Regions from separate parts of the Glutamicibacter sp. BW80 genome, predicted to be linked through region 2. Evidence: riboswitches for the same ligand, from Rfam matches in the RefSeq annotation. Region 2 holds a riboswitch; the other holds the start of a gene.
The links. Region 2 has a riboswitch for S-adenosylmethionine ahead of CIK76_RS09360 (ABC transporter ATP-binding protein). Riboswitches for the same ligand answer to the same signal wherever they lie in the genome.
Positions count from the first base shown of each region.

Region 1: another riboswitch for S-adenosylmethionine. It lies ahead of CIK76_RS00045 (acyl-CoA dehydrogenase family protein); the one in region 2 lies ahead of CIK76_RS09360 (ABC transporter ATP-binding protein).

Region 1 covers NZ_NRGV01000001.1:785-12,805, reverse strand. Annotated here, with positions in the region: gene map (type I methionyl aminopeptidase) at 1-80, opposite strand, end outside; gene CIK76_RS00070 (helix-turn-helix transcriptional regulator) at 145-447, shown strand; partial or broken gene CIK76_RS00065 (aldehyde dehydrogenase family protein) at 957-1,259, shown strand; gene CIK76_RS00060 (sugar diacid recognition domain-containing protein) at 1,256-2,317, shown strand; gene CIK76_RS00055 (GntP family permease) at 2,580-3,941, shown strand; gene CIK76_RS00050 (SdpI family protein) at 4,017-4,391, opposite strand; SAM riboswitch class I at 4,608-4,698, shown strand; gene CIK76_RS00045 (acyl-CoA dehydrogenase family protein) at 4,753-5,979, shown strand; gene CIK76_RS00040 (acyl-CoA dehydrogenase family protein) at 6,012-7,244, shown strand; gene CIK76_RS00030 (LysR substrate-binding domain-containing protein) at 7,735-8,652, shown strand; gene CIK76_RS00025 (MFS transporter) at 8,695-10,044, opposite strand; gene CIK76_RS00020 (MBL fold metallo-hydrolase) at 10,041-11,087, opposite strand; gene CIK76_RS00015 (DUF202 domain-containing protein) at 11,296-11,676, shown strand; gene CIK76_RS00010 (DUF202 domain-containing protein) at 11,676-12,005, shown strand.
Region 2 covers NZ_NRGV01000031.1:221,683-233,703, reverse strand. Annotated here, with positions in the region: gene nhaA (Na+/H+ antiporter NhaA) at 1-1,243, shown strand, start outside; gene glpX (class II fructose-bisphosphatase) at 1,329-2,303, shown strand; gene katG (catalase/peroxidase HPI) at 2,459-4,639, opposite strand; gene CIK76_RS09380 (Fur family transcriptional regulator) at 4,735-5,187, opposite strand; gene acs (acetate--CoA ligase) at 5,335-7,299, opposite strand; gene CIK76_RS09370 (ABC transporter permease) at 7,332-8,153, opposite strand; gene CIK76_RS09365 (aliphatic sulfonate ABC transporter substrate-binding protein) at 8,159-9,175, opposite strand; gene CIK76_RS09360 (ABC transporter ATP-binding protein) at 9,238-10,050, opposite strand; SAM riboswitch class I at 10,056-10,163, opposite strand; SAM riboswitch class I at 10,429-10,528, shown strand; gene CIK76_RS09355 (acyl-CoA dehydrogenase) at 10,545-11,879, shown strand; gene CIK76_RS09350 (LLM class flavin-dependent oxidoreductase) at 11,944-12,021, shown strand, end outside.

The DNA of each region.
Region 1 (12,021 bases), on a different contig from region 2:
AGGGTTTGCAGGATCTGCCCCACGAGAGCTCCGGTGACCTTAGCCCGGGCAGCTTCGTGGGAATTCAGGATCTCGATCATGCGAAGCCCTTCATAAAACCAATAACAATACCGTCCATACTATACCGGTACTATGATTGGTTTTATGGTTAGATTGCCCCTCACTTTTGAAGAACTCGAACGCGGCGAGCGCCTCGGCGCCCTCTTGCGCCGGGCAAGAGCCGAGCGGACCATGGTTGACATTGCCTTTGACGCGGGAATTTCCCCGGAGACGCTACGCAAGATCGAGTCCGGGCGAGTGGCCACCCCCGCATTCTCAACTATTGCCGCCATCGCGGGGGTCCTTGGACTCTCGCTGGATGAACTATGGAATTCCGTGCTTGCCCAAGAGCCGGACGCCAGCGGTGCCCGATCCAGCAGAATGGCGCGCGAGCGGCTTGCGAGCTAGTTCGCTGAAATGCTGCGCTTTCGAAGCGGATCACGCCCCTGGCGATCGCTCCGCTCTCCTGTGCCCAGTAGTCCTCATTGATCTTTTCCAGCGGAATCTCCTGCGCGGTCAAATCATCTAAGTTCAGCCGACCTTGTTGATGAAGTTCCGCTTAGTACGGAGCGCCCTGGCGGGCGTTCGAGGGGCCCTTTCAAATCCCGTGCAGGCTGCGTTGGTGCATGGGCATGCCTAGCATGGCATTGAGTCCTAGTGGCTTGCCCTGTGGCAACCCGATGAGGTGCACGTGCCCGCCGGTTCGATCTAAGCGAGGGCTTCCTTGCCCAGCGGCGGTCTTCATCGACTACCTGGATGCTGAAGCTGCCACCGGTGATAATGAGACGTGCTGAATGTATGCGTGCTCGGGTACATAGCCGCGGGCCTCGCAGAAGGTGCCGAACTGGTTACCTGCGGAGAACCGGTGAGCGCGGAGGGCTCTTCGTTCCGCCAACCGTCCTGAACAATGTGAAGCCGAAATGTCGGTGTCAAAAGAAGAGATCATTGGGCCGGAGCTCTCGGACACAAAATTCAGTGATGAAGATTCCCGCGCGGTCGTACTGCGCCAAGCCATCGGCAATGGCTACGGACTGAATTCGATCATTTTCACCCGAGACATCTCCGAGGCGTTGCTGATTGCGAAGAAAATCCAGGCTGGCAATCTCCGCGTGAATACCGGAGCCGGCATGGACGCGAACATGCCATCTGGCGGTTTCAAGCAGTCCGGCTGGGGTATGGAAAGGGTCCCAAGGCCTCGGACGGCTAGGATAAAACCATGAGCGAACAGGAGCAGCCCCGGTTAGGCAGCGCACTGGCGCAAAAGGTCGTCGACACCATCGCGCCGACGATTAACCGCCATGTCAATATCATGAATTCCCACGGGGTGATCATTGCTTCCACCGATGCGGCCCGCATCGGAACGCATCACGAGGGCAGCGCCGAGGCGATCCGCCGCAACCAGATCATCCGCGTCAGCCAGGCCGATGGCAGCGCCGGAACCCAGCCCGGGGTCAACGTTCCGCTCACATTGGATAATCAGCTGTGCGGGGTCGTCGGCGTCACCGGAGCCCCGCATGAGGTCGAGCCGCTAGCCGATCTGATTGCACTGACCGTGCAGTTGCTCTTCACCCAGGAACGCGAGCACTCGCGCAGTACCCGCCGTGAAACAGAAGCCCGGGACATTATCTCCGCGTTGCTGGCCGGATGGGCCGAGCCAGAAGCCATTGACCGGAGCCTGGCAGCGCACGGCTTGCGCGGACCAACGCAACTGGAGGCATGGATCCCGCGCAGCGCGCAGGATCCATTGCTGGATGTGCCGGCCGTTGAGGGCCGGCGCACTTCCTGGATCAACCTCTCCGGTGCGTTCTGGCGGATCCGGCTGGCGAACGAACCGGCCTTCGAGGAAGACCAAGGCGCAACGGAGCGCTATCTTGCCTCCGCCCCGGCAGAAGGCGCCGGACACCTGCTGGCCGAAGCCGAAGCCCTCCGTGCCCTCGTGGCGCTCCCGGCGCTGATACCCCAGCGACGAAACCGGGAGATCTGGAGCCCGGAAATCGCCACCGCTATCGCGCGCACACCGGCGCAGAGCCTGAGCCATATTGCCCGGCCCGCCCGGGACTTGAGCGAAGAGCAAGCGAAGACGCTGCTGGTCGTCACTGCCGCAGCATCGATGACCCAGGCCGCAACCGAACTGCACATACACCGCAATACCCTAGTGCAGCGTCTGGAGCGCGTAGCCCTGATCGCCGGGGTGGACATCCGCCACACCGGCCAGGCGGTGCGGCTGCAGCATGCCATCTACGCAGCGGTCGCCCTAGACCAGAAACACATATTCTAGGAATTTCCGGCATAAGAATATGGGCGTGCGCCCATAGGTGATTGAGTCCGCAGTCCCTAGTATTGGCAAGATGCTCGAAGTTGAGCGCCCGCTGAACCGGTCCTCCCGGCCGAAACAACCTTCGCAGGAAAAGCCTGAGCAGCTTGACCTGGCGGAATAGCGGGCGGCAGCAACGGGCCGGAACTCGCACCCAGAACGACCGCCTGCGCCATTGCAGGTTCGGGCTGGGGGCCACAGATATTGGCAAAGGAGCCAACTCGCCGTGTATGAACTCCTCGTTCTGCTGATCCTCGTGGTGGCCATTGTGCTGGTCACCGCACGCTGGAAAATCAGCCCCTTCCTCGCCCTCATCGGCGCGGCCATCCTCGCGGCCTTCGCCTACAAGATCCCCATCGCCGAGGTCGCCTCCACGGTGACCACCGCCTTTGGCAGCACCATGGGCAATATTGGCCTCGTAATCCTCTTCGGCACGATGATCGGCATCATCCTGGAGCGTTCCGGGGCCGCGATCTCCATGGCCGATGCGCTGATCAAGGTGCTGGGCACCAGATTCCCCAACCTGACGCTGTCGCTCATCGGCTACATCGTTTCCATACCGGTCTTCTGCGACTCGGGCTACGTGGTGCTCAACTCCCTGCGCAAGGCCATCACCCTGCGCACCGGTGTTTCCACGCTGGCCACCTCCATTGCCTTGATGACCGGCCTGTATGCCACCCACACCATGGTCCCGCCGACCCCAGGACCGCTGGCAGCCGCCGAGTCCATCGGCATCGCCGACAACCTCGGATTGATCATCGCCATCGGCCTGCCGGTGGCAGTGGTCTCGGCCATGGCCGGGCTGTTCTATGCCAGCCGCTTCAACAAGTCCACGTGGACTCCGCTGCCATCCGAGGATGAGAACGACATCTCCGAGCTCGATTACGAGCAGCTGCGTGCAAGCTTCGGCAAGCTGCCAAGCCCTGGCTTGGCCTTCCTGCCGATCCTCGTTCCGCTGGTCTTGATCTGCGCGGCATCGATTGCCAAGCTTCCATCGCATCCCTTCGGCGAAGGCTCCGCGCTGGAAGCGCTGTCCTTCATCGGCACCCCGGTGATCGCGCTGATCTTCGGTTTGCTCGCCGCGACCTTGCTCCTGAACGGCAATAGGAAGCTTGCGGACTTCAATGAGCAGATGCATGAAGCCGTGCGCACCGCGGCACCCATCCTGCTCATTACCGGTGCCGGCGCAGCCTTTGGTGCTGTGCTGGCAGCCTCGGAGCTGACCACAATCCTCTCCGATTCGCTCAGCGGTCTGGGTCTCGGCTTGGCTGTGCCATTCCTGATCGCCGCGGCATTGAAATCTGCGCAGGGCTCGTCCACCGTGTCGATGGTGACCACCTCGGCGCTGGTCGCCCCGATGCTCGGTTCCCTCGGTCTGGACTCCGAACTGGGCATGGTGCTCAGTGTTCTGGCAGTTGGCGCCGGCGCGATGGTCGTCTCGCATGCCAACGATTCCTACTTCTGGGTGGTCTCCCAGCTCAGCCGCATCCCGGTCATCACGGCCTACAAGACCTTGAGCGTGGCCACCGCCATCCAGGGCACCGCGGCATTCCTGACTGTACTGGTTCTCGGAGCCGTACTGCTGTAGCAGCACGCTTTCCAAGAAAGAAACGGATCGCACCATCGGCAGATGGCGCGATCCGTTTCTTTAAGCAGTGCTGGATTAGCCGAGGCCAGCCGCATCGACGCCCCGCGCGGCTTTATTCGCTTTGGCAGTCGAGATCACCAGCAACGCGATGGCGGCCAAGTAGCCGGTCCCGGTTGCGGCGAAGGCGAAACCGAACTGGCCCAGCACGCAAAGGACTGCTGCACTGGCCAATGCCGCCCAGCCGGCCAAGGAGGCCACGGCAATTAGGGGCGCAGCCTGCTGATGCCCGGCAAGCCAGGCACCATCGCTGGCCAAAGTGTGGCGCGTCTTGATGCCGATCGACGCATTGCGAGCGAGCTTTCGGTCCCGTGCCATCGGGGCGAGGAACGCTGCCACCAACGTTATGCTCAGCAACCCGAACATGAAGGCAATGACGCCTGCTGGATCCACTTTCAACCTATTCTGCCGTTTTGCCGTGAACAGCCATCCTATGCGGTCGCATTTGAGTTCCCGAGTTCAAACTTCGTCATGCGAGGGTCATATGACGGCCGTTCCGCCACTGATCCGGCAGGCATGTAGCTCGAAGATGACGACTTCTGACCGACTGTTCCGCCGAGTTACATCCTTCTTCCATCTGCTCATGCCGCGGTGTTTCACTCGAAGTACCAACCATCCAGAGCGGCTAAGAGACCTGGCTCGACGACGCCGCAGCAAGCCTGCATTCCGCAGCTAGTGCTAACGCCAGGTTCGATGGATCAGCAGAAAGCAACTTTCTGCTTCCTTCGGAGCAAGACTCTAAGGGAGAACGAAAATGACCGCACTGAGCACGCAACTGCCCCGGGTTCCCTACACCGGGAGCGCAGACGAGGCCGAGCTCGCCCACTGGCGCGAGATCGCCGGCCAGGTCGCGGCCACACTGGCCGCCGATGCGCTGGAGCGCGACCGCAAAAACGAGCAGCCCTTCGCCGAGGTGCAGCTGCTGCGCGAAGCCGGTCTGCTGAACCTGCTGGTTCCGGCCGAATTCGGGGGAGCCGGAGCGCATTGGGCCACCGCCTTTGAAACCATCCGCATCCTGGCCGCGGCCGACGGGTCCATCTCCCAGCTGCTGGCCTACCACTACATCAACCAGTCCGGCATCGCCTTCTACGCTCCGGCCGAAACCCAGGCCGAGTGGTGGCAGCGCACCGTGGCCGGCGGCTGGCTCTGGGGCGATTCGGTGAATCCGGTGGACCCGCAGCTGACGCTCACCGCGGAGGGCGATGGCTTCCGCCTGAACGGTGCCAAGCGTTTCTCCACCGGCTCCGGAGTCGGCGAGGTGATCGTCGTGAACGCCGAGGTCTCCGGAGGAACGCGCCACGGCGAAGTGCTGGCCTTTGTCCTCCCGCGCGACCGGGAAGGACTGGAAATCGTTGATGACTGGGATTACCTGGGCCAGCGCTTGAGTGCCTCGAACTCGCTGAAGTACCACAACGTGCGCATCGAGGCCGCCGATCTGCTCGGGGCGGTAACCGACGAGCCGGTGTCCACCCTGCTCACCCCCGGGATCCAGCTGGCCTTCGCGAACTTCTACCTGGGCATTGCCGAGGGCGCGTTGGCCCGCGGCAAGCAGATCCTGCTGGGCCGCAAGAACGCCTGGTTCCTCTCGGAGGCGGAGACCTACTCGCAGGACGTCGTCTTCCAGCGCACCGTGGGCGAGCTGAAGGCGCGCACCGCCGCGGTGGCCGCCCTGACCGAGAAGCTCGGCCGCAAGTTCGATGCGCTGCTGGCCAAGGCCGGGAATGTCACCCAGCCTGAACGCGCAGCGCTGGCGGTGGAAATCGCCGAAGCCAAGGTGGTCTCCACCGAGATCGGCGTGGAGGTCGCCAACCGCATCTTCGAGGTCACCGGTTCCTCCTCGACGCAGAATGATGTGGGCCTGGATCTGTTCTGGCGCAATGTGCGCACCCACTCGCTGCATGACCCGGTGGACTACAAGAAGATCGAGGTCGGCGCGTACTTCCTGCGCGGGGAAACCCAGCCGCTCTCGCTCTACACCTAAACCTCACCCCACCCACGGATTGGACCGAACTGATGACTGCACTTGCCATCTCGCGCAATCGCCTTGCCCAACTCAAGGAACGCTTCGCCCCGCACTTTGCAAAGATCGCCGACGGCGCCGCCCAACGCGACCGGAGCGGAGAGCTGCCGCACCAGCAGGTGGCCGAGCTGGCCGCCGCCGGCTTCAGCGCATTGCGCGTCCCGGTCTCCCACGGCGGGGCAGGGGCCACCCTGGCCGAGCTCTTCGAATTGCTCGTGGAGTTGGCCGCCGCGGACTCCAGCATCGCTCAGGCCTTGCGCGCGCACTTCGCCTTCGTTGAGGACCGCCTGGTCGCCGCTCCGGGGCCGGGCCGCGACAAATGGCTGGCCCGCTTCGCCGCGGGGGAGCTGGTGGGGAACTCCTGGACCGAGATCGGCACCGTGAAGGTCGGCGAGGTGATCACCAAGGTCACTCCGGATGGCGCAGGAGGGTTCCTGGTCAACGGCACCAAGTACTATTCCACCGGCTCGATCTTCGCCGACTGGCTGGATACCTACGCCGAACGCACCGATACCGGCAAGCGCGTGATCGCCGCGGTCAACCGCCACCAGCCCGGCGTGGTGCTGGCCGATGACTGGGACGGCTTCGGACAGCGCACCACCGGCACCGGAACCTCCACCTTCACCGACGCGGTCGTCGCCGAAGAGGACCTGATCGACTTCGACACCCGCTTCAAATACCAGACCGCGTTCTACCAGCAGGTGCTGCTGGTTGTGCTGGCGGGGTCCGCCAAGGCCGCCGAACGTGACTTCGCCGCCGAGCTGAAGGCCCGCAAGCGCACCTTCAGCCATGGCGCCGCCAACGTGGCCGCCGAGGATCCGCAGCTGCTGCAGGTCATCGGCGAGGTGTCAGCGGCTGCGTTCGCGGCGGCCGGAACCGTGGAACGCGTGTCGCAGTCCCTGCAGGGAGCCTATGAAACCGCGTTGGCGCTGCACGAGGGCGAGGTGACGTTGGAGGAAGACGAGGCGGCCAATGACGCGGCCGAGCTGGCCAGCGCGCAGGCCCAGGTGGTCTTAACACCTCTGGTGCTCAACGCGATCACCCACGCCTTCGACGCGCTGGCCGCTTCGGCCACCAGCGTTTCGAAGAACCTGGACCGGCACTGGCGCAATGCCCGCACCGCCGGAAACCACAACCCGTGGGTGTTCAAGGCCCGGCTGATCGGCGACCTGGCGGTTAACGGCACCGAGCTGCCGCGGGTTTGGGCCATCGGCGCCTCGAAGTAGCATCCCCGGATGCTGCAGGCCCAGCACACATCTGGAGTGCTGGGCCTGCTGCGTGTAGCGCATCAATGACCGAGCAGCTCTCCGGCACCCCCTGGATTCACCTCGCCGGCAACAACTCTCTGCAGATAATGCTCCGGGGATTCTTGGTCGGCGGTGTCCCTCAGATAGTAGGCAGCGCCCGGTCTCGGCGATTGCCTGATTCCGTAGCGGACGTCACCGTCTGCAATCCGATGCTTGCCGAAGACCAGATAGATCTCGAGGCGCGGTGCTGATCCGTTCCGGAAGAGGGCTCTCAGCGTATTTCTGAAGGTACTGCGTTGCGGCAACCTATGCCCTCGTCACTAGGCAGGCATGCCTGAAGATCACGGGCATTTCCATCGCAGGCGCCCGTTCCAAGGGGGCTCCGAGCAGGTTGTTTCGAACGGCTGCGCGCAGCGTGCTTTATGGAATCTGCTTCGGCGGGTCTGATGCCGCTGGCTAGACTGTGTGGGTGATCAACTACACCCTGCGTCAAATACAGTATTTTGTCGCCGTCGCCGAAACCGGGTCCATCTCCGCGGCTGCTGGCGCCTGCCACATTTCGCAGGCCGCCATGTCGCAGGCGATGGATGAACTTGAACGGGTGGTTGGATCGCAGCTGCTGGTGCGGCGCCGGGCGCGCGGCGTGGTCCTCACCGCGGTGGGTACGGATTTCCTCCATGATGCCAAGCAGCTGGTGCGCCATGCCGAAGAGGTGCAGGACCAGATCGTGGAGCGCCAGACCAAGCTTTCCGGGCCGCTGGTCATCGGCTGCTACTCCTCGCTGGCAGCCTTCTGGATTCCGGTGATCTGCGAACGCTTCACCAACGTGCACCCGGACCTGCAGGTGACCCTCATCGAGGGAGACGGCGCCGAGCTGCAGGAACGGATGCTGCAAGGGCATCTGGATGCGGTGCTCACGCATACCCGGCATCTCCTGCCCCATGTGGGGTGGCGCCGCGTCATGTCGGGGCGGCCATATGTCCTGGTCGGAGGCAATCACCGCCTGGCCAAGCGAGGCAGTGTGGCCCTGTCGGAATTGGCGGGAGACGATTTTGTGTCCCTGGACATTCCGACGGTACGCGATAACCAGCTGGTGAATCTGCGGATGTCCGGGCTGGATCCCAAGGTGCGTTGGAGTTCGCAGAGCTTCGAGGCCGTGCGCGGTTTGGTGGCCCGGGGGTTGGGCTACACGGTGCTGGTGCAGCGGCCTCCGGTCAATCTCAGCTATGACGGACTGCCGCTGGCAATCCTGGAAATTGAGGGTCCGGTCGGCGAGAGCGATATTTGTGTCGCCTATACTGCCTCGGACCGTCCGAGCCTGCGGCTGCGCGCATTCCTCGACTTCTGTGAAGAAGTTGGAGCCGACAAAGAAAACAGGGCTGGGTAGAGTCCTTGCGACTCCGGCCAGCCCTGGATCCTGTTCAGCGGACTACAGGTTTTCTGCTTCGAGATCCGCCTCGCGGCCCTCTTTCACTCCGCGTATGGCGAGCCCGGCGACAATGAATGCGCCCGCCCAGACGGCACCGGCGATCCACAGCGTTCCGCCACCGAGCAGCACCAAGCCGGTGACGATCATCGGGGTGAAGCCTGCCCCCACGGTGGAGGAGAGCTGGTACACCAGCGAGGCGCCGGTGTAGCGGATCCGGGTGGGGAACAGCTCGGCGGTGAACGCGCCGAAGGGTCCGAAGATGGTGGCCTGGATGATGCCGTTGGCGATGAACAGGGCGATGGCAAAGAGCCACAGCTCGCCCATTTCCAGCATCCACATGATCGGCAGGGCCATGACCGCGCCGGCGGCTATGCCAACCATCATGACCGGGCGGCGTCCGAGCCTGTCGGAGTAGCGGGCGGCGAACCAGATGCCGACGACGGTCAACGCAGCGCCGATGGCTTTCACATTCAGCACGGCCGTGCGGTCCATGCCAACCTCTTCAACCACATAGGCGACGGCCCAAACGGTCATCAGGCCCTGCACCGTGTAGGAGCTCATGCCGACCAGCGTTCCGCGGATCACCGAACCGGGGTACTTGGTGATGACCTCCAAGAATGGGGTCTTGCGTTCTTCGGCTTTGTCTTCCAAGGCGAGGAAGAGCGGGGACTCGGCCACCTTGAGCCGGATGATCAGGCCGATGCCTACCAGCGCGATGCTGATCAGGAACGGGATGCGCCAGCCCCAAGCCAGGAACTGGTCATCGGGCAGGATGGAGACCGCGGAAACGGCGAGGGTCGCCAGCACGGCGCCGGCCGGCCCGCCCATATTCGCGAAGCTCGCGGCGAAGCCGCGGCGTTCCTTCGGAGCATGCTCCAGCGCCATCAGCATGGCGCCTCCCCATTCGCCGCCCACGGCCAGGCCCTGGACGATGCGCAGCGTGATCAACGCGATCGGCGCGATCATGCCGATTTGCGCGGCCGGAGGCAGCAGGCCGATCAGCGTTGAGGCGCCGCCCATCATCACCATCGAGGTAATCAGCACGCCCTTGCGGCCCACCTTGTCGCCGAAGTGGCCGAAGACGATTCCGCCCAGCGGGCGGGCCAGGTAGCCGACGGCGAGAGTGGAGAAGGAGGCGAAGAGCGCCACGCCTGGGGTGAGCCCAATGAAGAACACCTTGTTGAAGACCAGCGAGGCGGCCGTGGCGTAGAGGATGAAGTCGTAGAACTCGATCGCGCTTCCAATGAAGCTCGAGGCGAGGATGCGCCGCATCTGCGGGGAATTGAGCGAGGGAACTTTGAGCTCGCCATCGCCTGTCGGCTGGTTTTGTGGCTTCACTGCATTGCTCATCGGGATGCCGCCATTTCACTGTGGATGCGGGAGAAGGATATTTTATCGAGGTCGTCGGGGACCAGGTAGGTCCCGGAGAACTTGCCGGCGTGCGAATGCCAGACGGAGAGCGGAGTGGTGCCCGGCACCAGGTGGTGCAGGGCCAGGGTGCGTGCCCCGGCTTGGGCCGCGATCTCGATGGCTTGTTCGGCCGAGGTATGGGCCCGTCGGTGATGGTCCATGGAGGCTTGGGATTCCAGCGTTCCAATCGGGCCGTAGGTGCGCTGTACCCACTCGAAATCGATGGCTTCATGCAGCAGCAGATCCGTGTCCCGGGCCAGGGTGACAAGGTTCTGGCAAGGCGAGGTGTCTCCGGAGATGGTGACCGAGCCTTCGGCGGTGTCAAAGCGGAAAGCGAAGGCCGGCGCGATCGGCGGATGCTTCACCAGCGTGGCGCTCACCGTCGCCAATTCATCTTGGTAGATCACGAATGGCTTGAACGCCTCCGGCGTCGGGTTCTCATTCGGGTGATAACCGGTGCCCGCAGGAATCTGGATGTCCTGGGCCGAGAAGTGATCCAGCGGGGAGGGGCGCAAGGCGTTGATCACCCGGTCGTTGAGGTCCGTTGCGTAGGCCTGCATCAGATGGTCGAACATCGAGGCGGTGCCCGGCGTCGGATTCTGCGGGTAGAGCGCCTGCGGTGGAACGCTCGCCCTCGGGGAGACCGGTGGTAAGGCGCCGCGCTCGCCGGGGCCGAGGATGGTGATGGGTTCCTTATCGGAGGGCAGCGTGAACAGTCCGAAGATGGCTAGCGAGGCCAGATCGATGCTGTGGTCGGAGTGCAGGTGGGTGAGGAAGATGCCGCGCAGGTTCGCCGGGCTGTACCCCGCCTTCATCAGCTGGTTTCCCACGCCGGTGCCGGCATCTACGAGATAGACGCTGTCACCGACGACTACCGCGGTGGAGATTCCTGCCCGCTCGCCGGCGTGCTCGCCGGTCCACCAGCGTGGACCGCCTGCGGTGCCGAGGGTGACGACGTGTGGATTCAAATTAGTGGAGGCCATGTCTCTGCGACCTTTCGTTGTTCTAGTATCTACCAATCATTCTTATGCCCTGGCTCACATTCGTAAAACTGTTTTTATCTACCATTAACAATGGTTTTACTTATGAACTGGTCGGTAGACTTCAATGCGACGCGAAGCATCTTCGGGCGATGAGCGAGCGTTGTGCATGATGTACTGAGTGGAAGAAACACGTACCTGTAGGAGTGGCATGTCTGATCACGAACGAAGCCGCCTCTCGCGCTGGGTCCTGCCTCATGGCGCAGAGCCGGATCCCCGGTTTACGCTGGCCAACGAACGTACCTTCCTGGCGTGGATCCGCACCTCGCTGGCATTCCTTGCCGGCGGCACCGCGCTAGAGGCATTTGCCGCCGAGGCTTTCCCCTCGCCGCTGCGCACGTGGCTCGCGGTGCTGATCATCGGCGTGGGAATCCTGATTGCCACAGGTGCCGCGGTCCGCTGGGTCCGCGTGGAGCGCAGCATGCGCACCGGGCGCCCGCTGCCGATTCCGGCCATCGTTCCGCTCCTGGGTTTCGGCGCCGTGGCCGCTTCCATCGCGGCCGTGGCCATGATTGTCGGTTCGCGGGCCTGATGCGCGAGCCCATCCAGATCGCCGATCCGGGGCTGCAGCCAGAGCGCACGGTATTTGCGTGGAGCCGCACCCTGGTGTCATTCCTTGTGGTCAGTGCCGTCTTCTTGCGCTGGCTGCCGCACTATGGCGTGGGCATCGTGTTGATGATCGCGATTTCCGCGACGATGGCGCTGGGAATCTTTGCCTCGCAGCGCGCTCGCTACCGGCGCATGGCGCTGGGCGTGAAATCCGAGCGGGTCAGGCCGGATATCGTCGCGGTGCTCATGACTACCCTGGTGCTGATCGCCATCGGCGTGTTCGGAATCATCTTGGTGCTCGGCCCGAGCTAAGCCAGGTCTGTCGAGC
Region 2 (12,021 bases):
ACCCCATTCCATCTGGCGTGGAATCCACCAGACATTAAAGCAGGACTCGGTCGGCGGCTTGTTGCTGCTGTGCGCAACGGTCGCTGCGCTGATCCTCGCCAATTCCCCCGCCGCGTCCTGGTATGAGGATCTACGGAACTTCACTTTCGGCCCCGAAGCGCTGCACCTGAATCTTTCGGTAGGCACGTGGGCAGCCGACGGGCTGCTGGCAATCTTCTTCTTCGTGGTCGGCCTGGAATTGAAGGAAGAGTTCGTTGTCGGCAAGCTTCGCAACCCACGCACCGCGTTGGTCCCCATCGCTGCCGCAATCGGCGGCGTAGCCCTGCCTGCGCTGTTCTACGCGTGGGTGATCACCAGCGCCGGGAGCGACGCGATCAACGGCTGGGCGATTCCTGCTGCCACCGATATCGCCTTCGCGATCGCGGTCATCGCAGTCGTCGGAAAGTTCCTCCCGCCGGCGCTGCGCACGTTCTTGCTGACCCTTGCGGTGGTTGACGACCTCTTGGCGATTTCGATCATCGCGATCTTCTACACCGATGATCTAGCGTGGCTGCCGCTGGCTCTGGCCCTGATTCCACTGTTGGTGTTTGCGTTCGCCGTGCAGCGCGGCGTGCGTGCGTGGTGGATCCTGATGCCACTAGGCATTGCGGTGTGGGCGCTAGTGCATGCCTCGGGTATCCACGCGACCGTGGCCGGGGTGCTGCTAGGTTTCATGGTTCCGGTGGTCGCAACCTCGCGGGCGCGGGTGAAGATCGGCACGACCAATGACGGCCAACCGGTATATGACGGGCTAGCGGCGCATTTTGCGGACCGCTGGAGCGTGCCCTCATCGGTAGTCGCCATCCCCGTGTTCGCCTTCTTCGCCGCGGGCGTGGCCGTGGGCGGGCTTTCGGGGCTGGCCGAGTCACTGCTCAGCCCGGTGGCCGTAGGCATCATTGCCGGCCTGGTGCTGGGTAAATCCATTGGCATCACCGCCTCCACCTTCCTGGTCACGAGGATTCCGGGGATCACGCTGGACCGGTCGATCAAGTGGGTGGATGTACTCGGGATGGCCTTCGTCGCCGGAATCGGCTTCACGGTCTCGCTGCTGGTTGGTGAACTCGCCTTTGGCGCAGATGGTGCCGAGGCACAGTATGTCAAGATCGGGGTGCTGTGCGGCTCGCTGCTTGCCGCCGTGATCGGCGCCTTGATCCTCGCAGTGCGTAACCGGAAGTACCGCGCAGACTCATCTTCTTCGGCATAGCTTCGAAAGCTATTGCCCGGGAGCCTGCCTGTGGTTCAAAAATTAGGTCCTGCAAGGGCCAGCGTAGTAGAAAGCAGTTGACCTGATGCCTGATATTTCTTCTCTGCATGCCGACCGAAACCTGGCCTTGGAGCTGGTGCGGGCCACCGAAGCGGCGGCTATCGCCTCTGGCCCGTGGGTGGGTGCGGGGGATAAGCTGCGCGCAGATGGGGCGGCCGTGGACGCGATGCGTTCGCTGCTTGCCTCGGTGCGATTCGACGGGACCGTGGTGATCGGCGAGGGTGAAAAAGATCAGGCACCTATGCTGTTCAACGGTGAACGCGTGGGCACCGGCGAGGGGGCGAAATGCGATGTGGCAGTCGACCCGATCGATGGCACCCGGCTGACCGCCATGGGCCTTGAAAATGCGCTGTCCGTGCTGGCCGTCGCCGAGGCCGGGTCAATGCTCGATGCCTCTTCGGTGTTCTATATGGAGAAATTAGTGACCGGCCCCGAAGCCGCGGAATACGTGGATTTGCGGTTGCCGGTGAAGGAAAACCTGCGGTTGATCGCGAAGGCAAAGTCGGTCGATATTCGCCAGTTGACGGTGAGCGTACTCGATCGTGAACGGCACCAGAATCTGGTTCAGGAAATTCACGCGGCCGGCGCTCGGACCAAGGCACTGGTCGACGGTGATGTGGCGGCGGCGATCGCGGCGGTACGTGAAGGAACCGGCATCGACGCGTTGATGGGCGTTGGCGGCTCCCCGGAAGGCGTGATCACCGCGTGCGCCGTCAAGGCCCTCGGCGGAGTGATCCAGGGGCGGATGCATCCAACCAGCGGCGAAGAGCGCGAACGCGGTCTGGCTGCGGGCCTGGATATGGACAAGGTGTATTCCACCGGTGACTTGGTCCGCAGCGACAACTGCTATTTCGCGGCCACAGGCATCACCGACGGTGACTTGCTGCAGGGCCTGCGGACCGGGCCGCGGACCATCCGCACGCAATCGATCGTGATGCGCTCGAAATCCCGAACGGTCCGCGTGATCGATGCGGAGCATTCAACCAGCAAATGGGCGTAGCGGCTAAACCCCGATAGCGAGGGCGGCCCGGCCATGCGCAATGGCGTGGCTGCGGCGCAGCAAACCAACGAATTGGATGCGTACCCTCGTGGCTCATTTAAGAACAATGGCCGCCACCCCGCAAGGGGTGGCGGCCATCGTCATGAGGCTAGAAACTACTTATTGCGCAGTTCGAAGCGGTCGGCATCCATGAGCTTGGCCCATGCTGCGGCGAAGTCCTTGGCGAACTTCTCCTTGGCATCGTCCGCGGCGTAGACCTCGGCCAGTGCACGCAGCTCGGAGTTCGAACCGAAGACCAGATCAACGCGGCTGCCAACCCAGCGGCCGTCGGTGGTCGAGTAGGTCTTCTCCTCGGCGTCCGGGGTCCACTCGAGGCCCAGCTCCAACAAGTTCGCGAAGAAATCGTTGGTCAGCGCGCCCGGGGTTTCGGTGAAGACGCCGGTGTTCGAGCCGTCCCAGTTGTTGCCCAGTACGCGCAGGCCGCCGAGGAGCACGGTCGCCTCCGGGGCGGTCAAGCCCAGCAGGTTGGCGCGGTCCAGCAGCAGGTATTCAGAAGGCAGCTGCAGGAAGCCCGAATCGTAGTTGCGGAAGCCGTCGGCTACCGGCTCCAGCCAGGCGAACTGCTCCACGTCGGTCTGCTCCTGGGTTGCGTCAACGCGCCCCGGAGTGAACGGAACGTTTAGCTGCTGGCCGGCGGCCAGCGCTGCCTGCTCGACACCCACGTTGCCGGCCAGAACCACAACGTCGGCGAAGGAAGCCTTCACGGCCGAGGTCGCGTTGAATTCGGCAACGATGCTTTCCAGCGCCGCGATGACCGGCTTGAGCTGCTCAGGCTGGTTCACCGTCCAGGAAACCTGTGGTTCCAGGCGGATGCGGCCGCCGTTGGCGCCGCCACGCTTGTCCGAGGAGCGGAAGCTTGCTGCGGCCTTCCACGCGGTGGAAACCAGCTGCTGAACCGACAGCCCGGATTCGGCGATCAGGGACTTCAATGCGGCGATCTCGGTGTCACCCAGGGTGACCTCCGGAGCTGCCGGCAATGGATCCTGCCAGGTGAGGTCCTCAGCCGGAACTTCTGGGCCGAAGTAGCGGGACTTCGGGCCCATGTCGCGGTGGGTCAGCTTGAACCAGGCACGGCCGAAGGCATCGGCGAACTTCTCCTGGTTGTTCTTGAAGTCCTCCGAGATTGGACCGTAGATCGGGTCGAAGCGCAGCGCCAGGTCACTGGTCAGCATGCGTGGTTCGCGGCGTGCGGCTGCGTTGTGGGCCATTGGCACCATGTCGTCGCCTGCCCCGTCCTTCGGGCGCCACTGCTGCGCGCCGGCCTCGGAGTAGAACAGCTCCCACTCGTAGGCGAAGAGGATGTGGAAGAACTCGTTGTCCCAGCGGGTTGGGTGGTAGGTCCAAGTGACTTCCAAGCCCGAGCCGATGGTGTCATCGCCGTGCCCGGTGCCGAAGTCCGACTTCCAGCCCAGTCCCTGCATTTCCAGCGGAGCCGATTCCGGATCGCCGCCCTTGTGGGATTCGGCGCTGGCGCCGTGGGTCTTGCCGAAGGTGTGGCCGCCGGCGATCAACGCGACGGTTTCCTCGTCGTCCATGCCCATGCGGCGGAAGGTTTCGCGGATATCGATGGCCGAAGCCAATGGATCTGCCACGCCATCCGGACCCTCTGGGTTCACGTAGATCAGGCCCATCTGGACTGCTGCCAGTGGCGCCTCCAGATTGCGTGCGCCGGTGTAGCGTTCGCTCTCCAGCCAGACCTTCTCCGGACCCCAGTAAATGTCGTCGTCGGCTTCCCAAACGTCCTTGCGGCCGCCGGCGAAACCGAAGGTTTCGAAGCCCATGTCTTCAAGGGCCACATTGCCGGTCAGCACGATCAGGTCGGCCCAGGACAGCGACTGGCCATACTTCTTCTTGACCGGCCATAGCAGGCGACGTGCCTTGTCCAGGTTCACGTTATCCGGCCAGGAGTTCAATGGTGCGAAACGCTGCTGGCCGGCGCCTGCGCCACCGCGGCCGTCATGCGAGCGGTAGGTGCCCGCCGCGTGCCACGCCATGCGGATGAAGAACGGACCGTAGTGGCCGAAGTCAGCTGGCCACCAGTCGTAGGACTTGGTCATCAGTTCGGCAATATCGGCCTTGACGGCAGCAAGATCCAGCGCCTCGAAGGCCGCGATGTAGTCGAAGTCGGGATCCAGCGGGTTGGTGGCTTCCTGGTTCTTCGAAAGAATCTTCAGGTTGAGCTTATTTGGCCACCATTCGGTATTCGCATGACCCTGGGTAGGGTGAACGCGTCCGGCTCCTACTACTGGGCACTGACCTGCAGTCGTTTCTGACATGTAGTCTTCCTTCCGATAAGGGATTGGTTTGGTACTCCGTCTCCGTGCGCCGTTGGCCCGCGGAGACGAAAATTAGTTCCTTGCGGTACTTCTTTTCAGACAGTTCCCGTAGCCGGCTGCGCTGTCTTGGCTTGTTGGCAGTCCGGGCAGAGCCCCCAGTAGATGACCTCTGCCTCGTCGATGCTGAAACCGTGGTGATCCGAGGCATGCAAGCACGGTGCGGCTCCGACGGCGCAGTCCACGTCCGCCAGCGTTCCGCAATTGCGGCACACCACATGATGGTGGTTGTCGCCTACGCGGGTTTCGTACCGGGCGATATGACCGTGGGGCTGGATTTGGCGGAGCAGTCCAAGGCTGGTGAGAAGCTTCAGCGAATCGTAGACCGCCTGGTGGGATACCAGCGGGTGCTCTTGGCGCACTGCCTCGATAATGGTTTCGGTATCCGCATGGGGATGAGCTGTCACCGCGGCGAGCACCGCGACGCGCGGGCGGGTGACCCGCATCGATGCTTCGCGCAGCACCTTCTCGATTCCCTCGGATGTTGTCATGGTACTAGCTTGCCCTATTTATTTTGAATGAGTCAAGATAATTACTCGTATCTTTTCGCTCCGCTGAAAATTCGTGGTCAGAATCGGTTAAATGAATCTGGCCGACCTTCGCAAGAGCGGATGAAGGTCGGCCAGATCCAGTGGCGGCTAGGGACGAGCGCGGCAGATCTCGTTGAGCCGGGCAATGCATGGTTCATTTTGCAAGCTGGTGGTGTCCCCTAGTCTGGTGCCTTCGAAAAGCTGGGTCAGCAGGCGGCGCATGATTTTGCCCGAGCGGGTCTTGGGCACATCGGGGACCAGGACAATATCGCGTGGTTTGGCGATCGGTCCGATCTGCGTGGTGACGGTTGCGCGCAGCTCGGCGATGAACTGCTGCTGGCGGACGAGCGTCTGCGCATCGGGTTGCGCCGCGACCAGCGAGGCATCCAGCGGCACCACGAACGCGGTGGCCGCGTGCCCGGTTTTCTGATCGGGGGTCGGGCAGACTCCCGCCTCGACCACACCTGGGTGGGTGACCAGTGCGGATTCGATCTCGATGGTGGACAGCCGGTGTCCGGAAATGTTGATCACGTCATCGGTGCGTCCCAGAATGTAGATGTCCCCATCCTCATCGAAGCGCGCGCCATCCCCGGCCAGGAACCAGCCCTGCGCGGCGTACTGCTCCCAGTAGCTGGTGTAGTAGCGTTCCGGGTTTCCCCAGACCGTGCGGGCCATGGACGGGCCGGTCTGGGTGATCACGATATTTCCCTGCTCGTTGGGCCCCACGCGGCCGCCGGAGGCGTCCACGATGTCCACCGAAACGCCGGGCAGCGCCCGCGAAGCGCAGCCGGGCTTGAAATGCTCGTCGGTAGGCAGCGGGGAGAGGACGGTTGCGCCGGACTCGGACTGCCACCAGGTATCGACCATCGGGATGCCGCCGGGGGTGTCGCGCCCCAGCTGAGCGCGCAGCCAGCGCCACGCCTCGGGGTTGACCGACTCGCCCACGGTGCCGCCCACCCGAACCGAGGACAGGTCATAGCCGGCCGGAACCCCCTCGGGGAACCAGCCCATCAGCGAACGGACCAGGGTCGGCGCGGTGTAGTAGCTGGTGACCTTGTAGCGTTCGATGATTTCGAAGTGGCGGCCCGGGTGCGGTGCGTTGGGCACGCCCTCGTAGATCACCTGGGTGACGCCGTTGGCCAGCGGGCCGTAGATCTCGTAGGTGTGCGCGGTGACCCAAGCCAGGTCCGCGGTGCACCAGTGCACGTCGCTCGCGCGTTGGGATTCGTCGGGGTTGCCGAACAGGAGATTGTGGCTGTACGCGGCCTGGGTCAGGTACCCGCCGGTGGTGTGCACCAGCCCCTTGGGCTGCCCGGTGGTTCCGGAGGTGTACATGATGAACAGCGGGGTCTCTGAATCGAAAGCCTGCGCTGCGTGCTCGGTGGACTGAGTTTCCACCGCCTCGTGCCACCACACATCGCGTCCGGCGGTCCACGGGATCTCATCCCCGGTCCGGCGGATCACCAGAACCTTTTCGATGCTGTTTTCCCCGGATACCGCAAGATCTGCGTTGGCCTTGACCGGAACCGAGGTGCCGCGGCGGAACTGGCCGTCGGTGGTGACCAGCAGCTTGGCCTTGGTGTCCTCCACCCGGAACTTCAACGCCTCCGCGGAAAAGCCGCCGAAGACCAGCGAATGGATCGCCCCGATGCGTGCGCAGGCCAGGGTGATGACGATGGTTTCGACAAGCACCGGCAGATAGATGACCACGCGGTCCCCCTTGGCCACGCCGAGCTCCTGCAGGGCGTTCGCCGCCTGGCTGACGCGCTCCTGGAGGTTCCGGTAGGTCACCGCGATGCGGTCACCGGGCTCGCCCTCGAAGTAGAGGGCGACCTTCTCGCCGTTGCCGGCGGCCACATGGCGGTCGGCGCAGTTCACCGCGGCGTTGAGCTTGCCCCCGAGGTACCAGGAGATCTGCGGGCCGCGCTTGGCTTGTGCGTCTGCCGGGATGATCTGGCTGGTGGTGTGCCATGGGGTGTCCCAGTCAAGCAGGTTCGCCGCCTCGTCCCAGAACTCCTGGCGTGCCTCGGCGTTGGAGGGCTGATTTGTACTGGCCAATTCGATGGTGGTCATTGCGGTCCTTGAACGTGATTCGAGTTGTTGGCTTAGGTCCAGCGGTTGATCGCCCAGCGTTCTGCTACCGAGAGCAGGGCATCGGTGATCTTTCCGAAGACGGCGAGCAGGATAATTGTCAGGATCAACCGGTCGATGCGACCGTTGTTCTGCGAGTCGGTGAGCAGATAGCCCAGCCCCATGGAGGCGCCGAGCAGTTCGGCGGCGACCAGGAACAGCCAGGCCTGGGCCAAGGCGAGGCGAAGCCCGGAGAAGACCGAGGGAACCACCGCGGGAAGCTGCACGGTGCGCAGCAGCTTCAGGCCGTTCAGTCCGAACGCGCGCGCGGCTTCGATGAGCTGGCGGTCCACGTGGCGCAGGGCCAAGGCAACGGTGGTGAACACCGGGAAGAATGCGCCGATGATGACCAGCGTGACCTTGGAGTCCTCGCCCATCTTCATCCACAGGATGAGCAGCGGAACCCAGGCCAGCGAAGGCACGGCGCGCAGCGCCCCGATGCTCAGGCCGAGCAGTGCGTCGGCGAGCCGGGACAGTCCGACCAGCGCGCCGAACAGCAGGCCGAGCAGCGAGCCGAAGAAGAATCCGAGCAGTACACGCTGGGTCGAAATGCCCACATGTTTGCCCAGCTCGCCGCCTTCGAGCAGTTCGCCGGCCGCGGCCACCACGGCCGCCGGAGTCGGCAAGGACCACGGCGCGACGATGCCGGTGGTCGTCACCACCTGCCAGGTGAGCAAGACGATGAGCGGCAGGATCAGCGCGAGCAGCCAGTGCGGTAGCTTCAGAAGCCTGGCGCCAAGGCTTTCGCGTGCCTGCACCGGCGTGCTGGCTTGCTGGGTTTGGTTCGCTGAAGACATGTTGCTTATTCCCCGGCGATCTTCGTCGCGTCGGCCTGGGCAGCGAACTGCTCATCCACCAGGGATTCCAGCGCTTGATCGACTGCGTCCTGGGTGGAGACGTCCTTGTTGGCCACGAAGGTAGGTCCGATATTGCGCAGCACCGAAATGAAATCCTCACCCGGCACGGTGTCCACGTCGAGGTTCGAGCGTTCCTCGATCACCTGGGTGGCGACCGGGGCCTCCAGACCTGCAACCTCGGCCAGAATGCTCGCCGTTTCACCAGGATTGGCGGCGGCCCATCCGCGAGCCTTCTCGTAGGAGTCCACCACCAGCTGGGCGAGTTCGGGGCTTTCCTCGATGAAATCTTCGCGGGCATTCAACGCGCCATAGGTGTTGAAGTCCAAGTTACGGTAGAGCAGCTTCGCGCCGTCCTGTTCGGCATCGGCCATGATCGGATCCAGGCCGCTCCAGGCATCGACCGAACCGTTGACCAGCGCGGTGCGCCCATCGGCGTGCTGCACGTTCTGCAAGGTGATGTCCGAATCGCTCAGACCGGCTTCGGCCAAGGATTGCAGCAAGAAGAAGTAGGGGTCGGTGCCCTTGGTGGCCGCGACCTGTTTGCCCTCAAGGTCCTTGACCGACTTGATATCCGAGTCCTCGTTCACCACTAGGGCGGACCATTCGGGCTGCGAATACAGCGAGATGGTCTTGATAGGTGAGCCGTTGGAGCGGGCCAGCAGTGCTGCCGAACCGGCGGTGGATCCCACATCCACGGCATCGGCGCGCAGCGCCTCGTTGGCCTTGTTCGAGCCGGCCGACTGGATCCATTCGACGCTGACCCCTTGTTCCTTAGCGGCGGCGTCCAGCCACCCCTTTTCTTTCAGGACCAGGCTCAGCGGATTGTAGGTGGCGAAGTCGATGGACAGCGTCTGGCCGTCGGCTGCGGCGTTCTCGCCCGCGCATCCGGTCAGCACCAGGGCCGAAATGCCAAGCGTTGCTACGGATAGTGCGGCGCGACGGGAAAAACGATTCGAGAGCATGGAAAATCCTTGATTTGTGCGAAGGGAAGGCCCGCGGGACCAAATGAGTGCGGTAGAAAGTGCTAGTGGTTCGTCGGATCAACGCCGAGCAGGCTCAGCAGCGCTGTGCGGTGGGCGACGAATTCGCTGCTCGTATGGCTGCGCGGGTGCGCCGCGGACAGGACTCGATCCTCGATCACAGTCGCCGAGGCCTGGCCCTCGGGTCGGCCCAGCACGACGATGCGGTCGGCGAGAGTCAGCGCCTCATCGACGTCGTGGGTCACCAGCAGCACGGTAGTCGGGAAAGACTTATGGATGGCCAGCAGCAGATCCTGCATTTTCATTCGGGTCAGCGCATCGAGCGCACCAAAGGGTTCGTCGAGAAGCAGGACGCCCGGGCGCCGGGCCAACGCGCGAGCAAGCGAAACCCGCTGAGCCATGCCCCCGGAAATTTCACGTGGGCGCAGATCTGCTGCGTGGCTCAAGCCGGTCAGCTCCAGCAGCTCGGCGATCAGCTGGCGCCCGGATTGCTTGTCGGTTCCCGGCGCAAGGCCGATGGACACGTTGTCTCGGACCGAGCGCCAAGGCAATAGCCGTGGTTCCTGGAATGCAACGGCGCACCGCTCATCTATCCCCGTCACGGCGCGGCTTCCGATGACCACCGACCCGGTGGAGGGGCGGTCCAGGCCGGAGGCCGCCCGCAAGAGAGTGGATTTGCCGCAACCGCTTGCGCCGAGAATTGCAACAATCTGGCCCGCTTCGAGGCGCAGATTCACGTCGCGAAGCACCGTGTTGCTTTCCTTCTTGGCGGTGAAAGTACGCGATAGCTCGAGGAACTCCACGTCGAGCGCCGTTGCGCTTTGGACGGTCTCGGGCAAGGCAAAGGCTGTAGTCATTTTCATCTCCATCGTTCCTGGCGGTAGCACCGGACACCGTTTGGTTTATTAACCGTGTGTGGTGGTTGCTGCGGCGTCACAGAGCCAGATCTCTTAGCCGCTCGGGATGGTTACACGACTATTACAGGCCTTCGAACGATTTCAATGCAAATCTTTCGTAACATGAAAAATATTCGATAGATGCGTCACATCATCGTGATGTTTCGATTTTTATTTCATCAATCGCGTATTTGGCCGAAAAATCGCTAAACGCTAGGTATTGCGTTCGACCTCGCTAGGCAAGTGCTGTCCTTGATGCATTTCAATCTCCATCCGCACACGACGAAATGTGACTAACCGGGTTGATGGCGATGTAAACCTCAGGCTACAAATGATTACGAACCATCCAGAGCGACCGAGAGATCTGGCTCGTCGACGTCGCAGCAACCACCCACCAAATATTGGCGCGGGACGGTGCTACAGCCAGGACCGATGGAAAGAATTGAGGACTTCCGATGTCATTTGGCGATCCCGCTGGCGACTTTAATGCGCTCAGCGACCCGTCTATTGCGGGTAGCGCGGTGGGGCTTGACGACCTTCCACAAGAACTTCCTACCCGGCAGCTGCTGAAGATCACCCCGGGCCCCGGCGCTGACGAGCAGTATGAACGGCTTGCCGGCATTTTCCGTCCGGTATTCGCGCAGATCGCCTCGGGTGCAAGAGAACGCGACCGGCAGCGGATCCTGCCATTTGAACAGGTTGGCTTGCTGAACCGCGAGCGCTTCGGTGCGCTGCGCCTGCCGGTCGCCGACGGCGGCCACGGGGCACGCTTGAGCGATGTCTTCCGGCTGCTCATCGAATTAGCCGAGGCGGACTCGCATGTGGCCCAGCTATGGCGCGCGCATATTGCCTTCGTGGAAAACGCGGTGCGCCTGGAAGATGCGCAGCTCCGCAGCAAATGGGTTGCCCGGATCAGCTCCGGGCAGATCGTGGGCAACGCCTACACCGAGGAAGGCGGCAACGCCCTCGGGTTGCTCAACACCAAGGTCACCGAGGAGGGGTCGCGCTGGCTGGTCAACGGGCGGAAGTTCTATTGCACCGGCACCATCTTCGCCGACTGGACCACCGTAGCGGTGGCGCACCCGCAACTCCCAGGGCGCCAGATCGCGGTAGTTTCCACCCAGCACAGCGGCGTGAAAATCCTCGATGACTGGGACGGTTTCGGCCAACAGCTCACCGGTACCGGCAGCACCGAATTCCACGAAGTTCCGGTGGACACCTTCATGCCGGAGGACCCCACGGATCCGGAAGCCGCGATCTTCCAACTCGTGCTCATGGCGGTACAGGCCGGAATCGGACGCGCGGCACTGAACGACCTGCGCTCCTCGGTGCAGGCGCGTACCCGCAGTTTCAGCACCGGCACCGGAGTTCCGGTGCACCGCGAACCGCAGGTATTGCAGCTCGTCGGCGAGGTCTCCGCCGAAATCTTCGCCGCGGAGTCCGTGGTCATGGGCGCGGTGCTGGAGGTCGAATCAGCCATGGCAGATGCGAACCTGAATGCCGAGGAGCGCTTTGCCGTGTGCGAACTGGCGGCCAACCGCGCCCAGACGATCGTGCAGCCGCTGGTCATCGGTGCGACCAGCAAGCTCTTCGACGCGCTGGGTGCATCCTCCACCCGCAATAGCTGCAATATGGACCGCCACTGGCGCAACGCCCGCACCATCGCGACGCACAATCCGGCGATCTACAAGGCGCGCATCGTGGGGGACTACGAGATCAACGGCGTGCAGCCCCAACGGCTGTCCGTCACCGGCACGGTAACCGGAGCAAACCGGTTCTCCGGCAGCTAGGCAACACTCTTCGAACACTGATTTTTAGACTTACCAGATTTCTTCTATGGATAGGGGCACACCAATGAGCGAGAACAAGCGCGAAATCCTTTTTAACGCCTTTGATATGAACTGCGTAGTGCACCAGTCGCCGGGCCTCTGG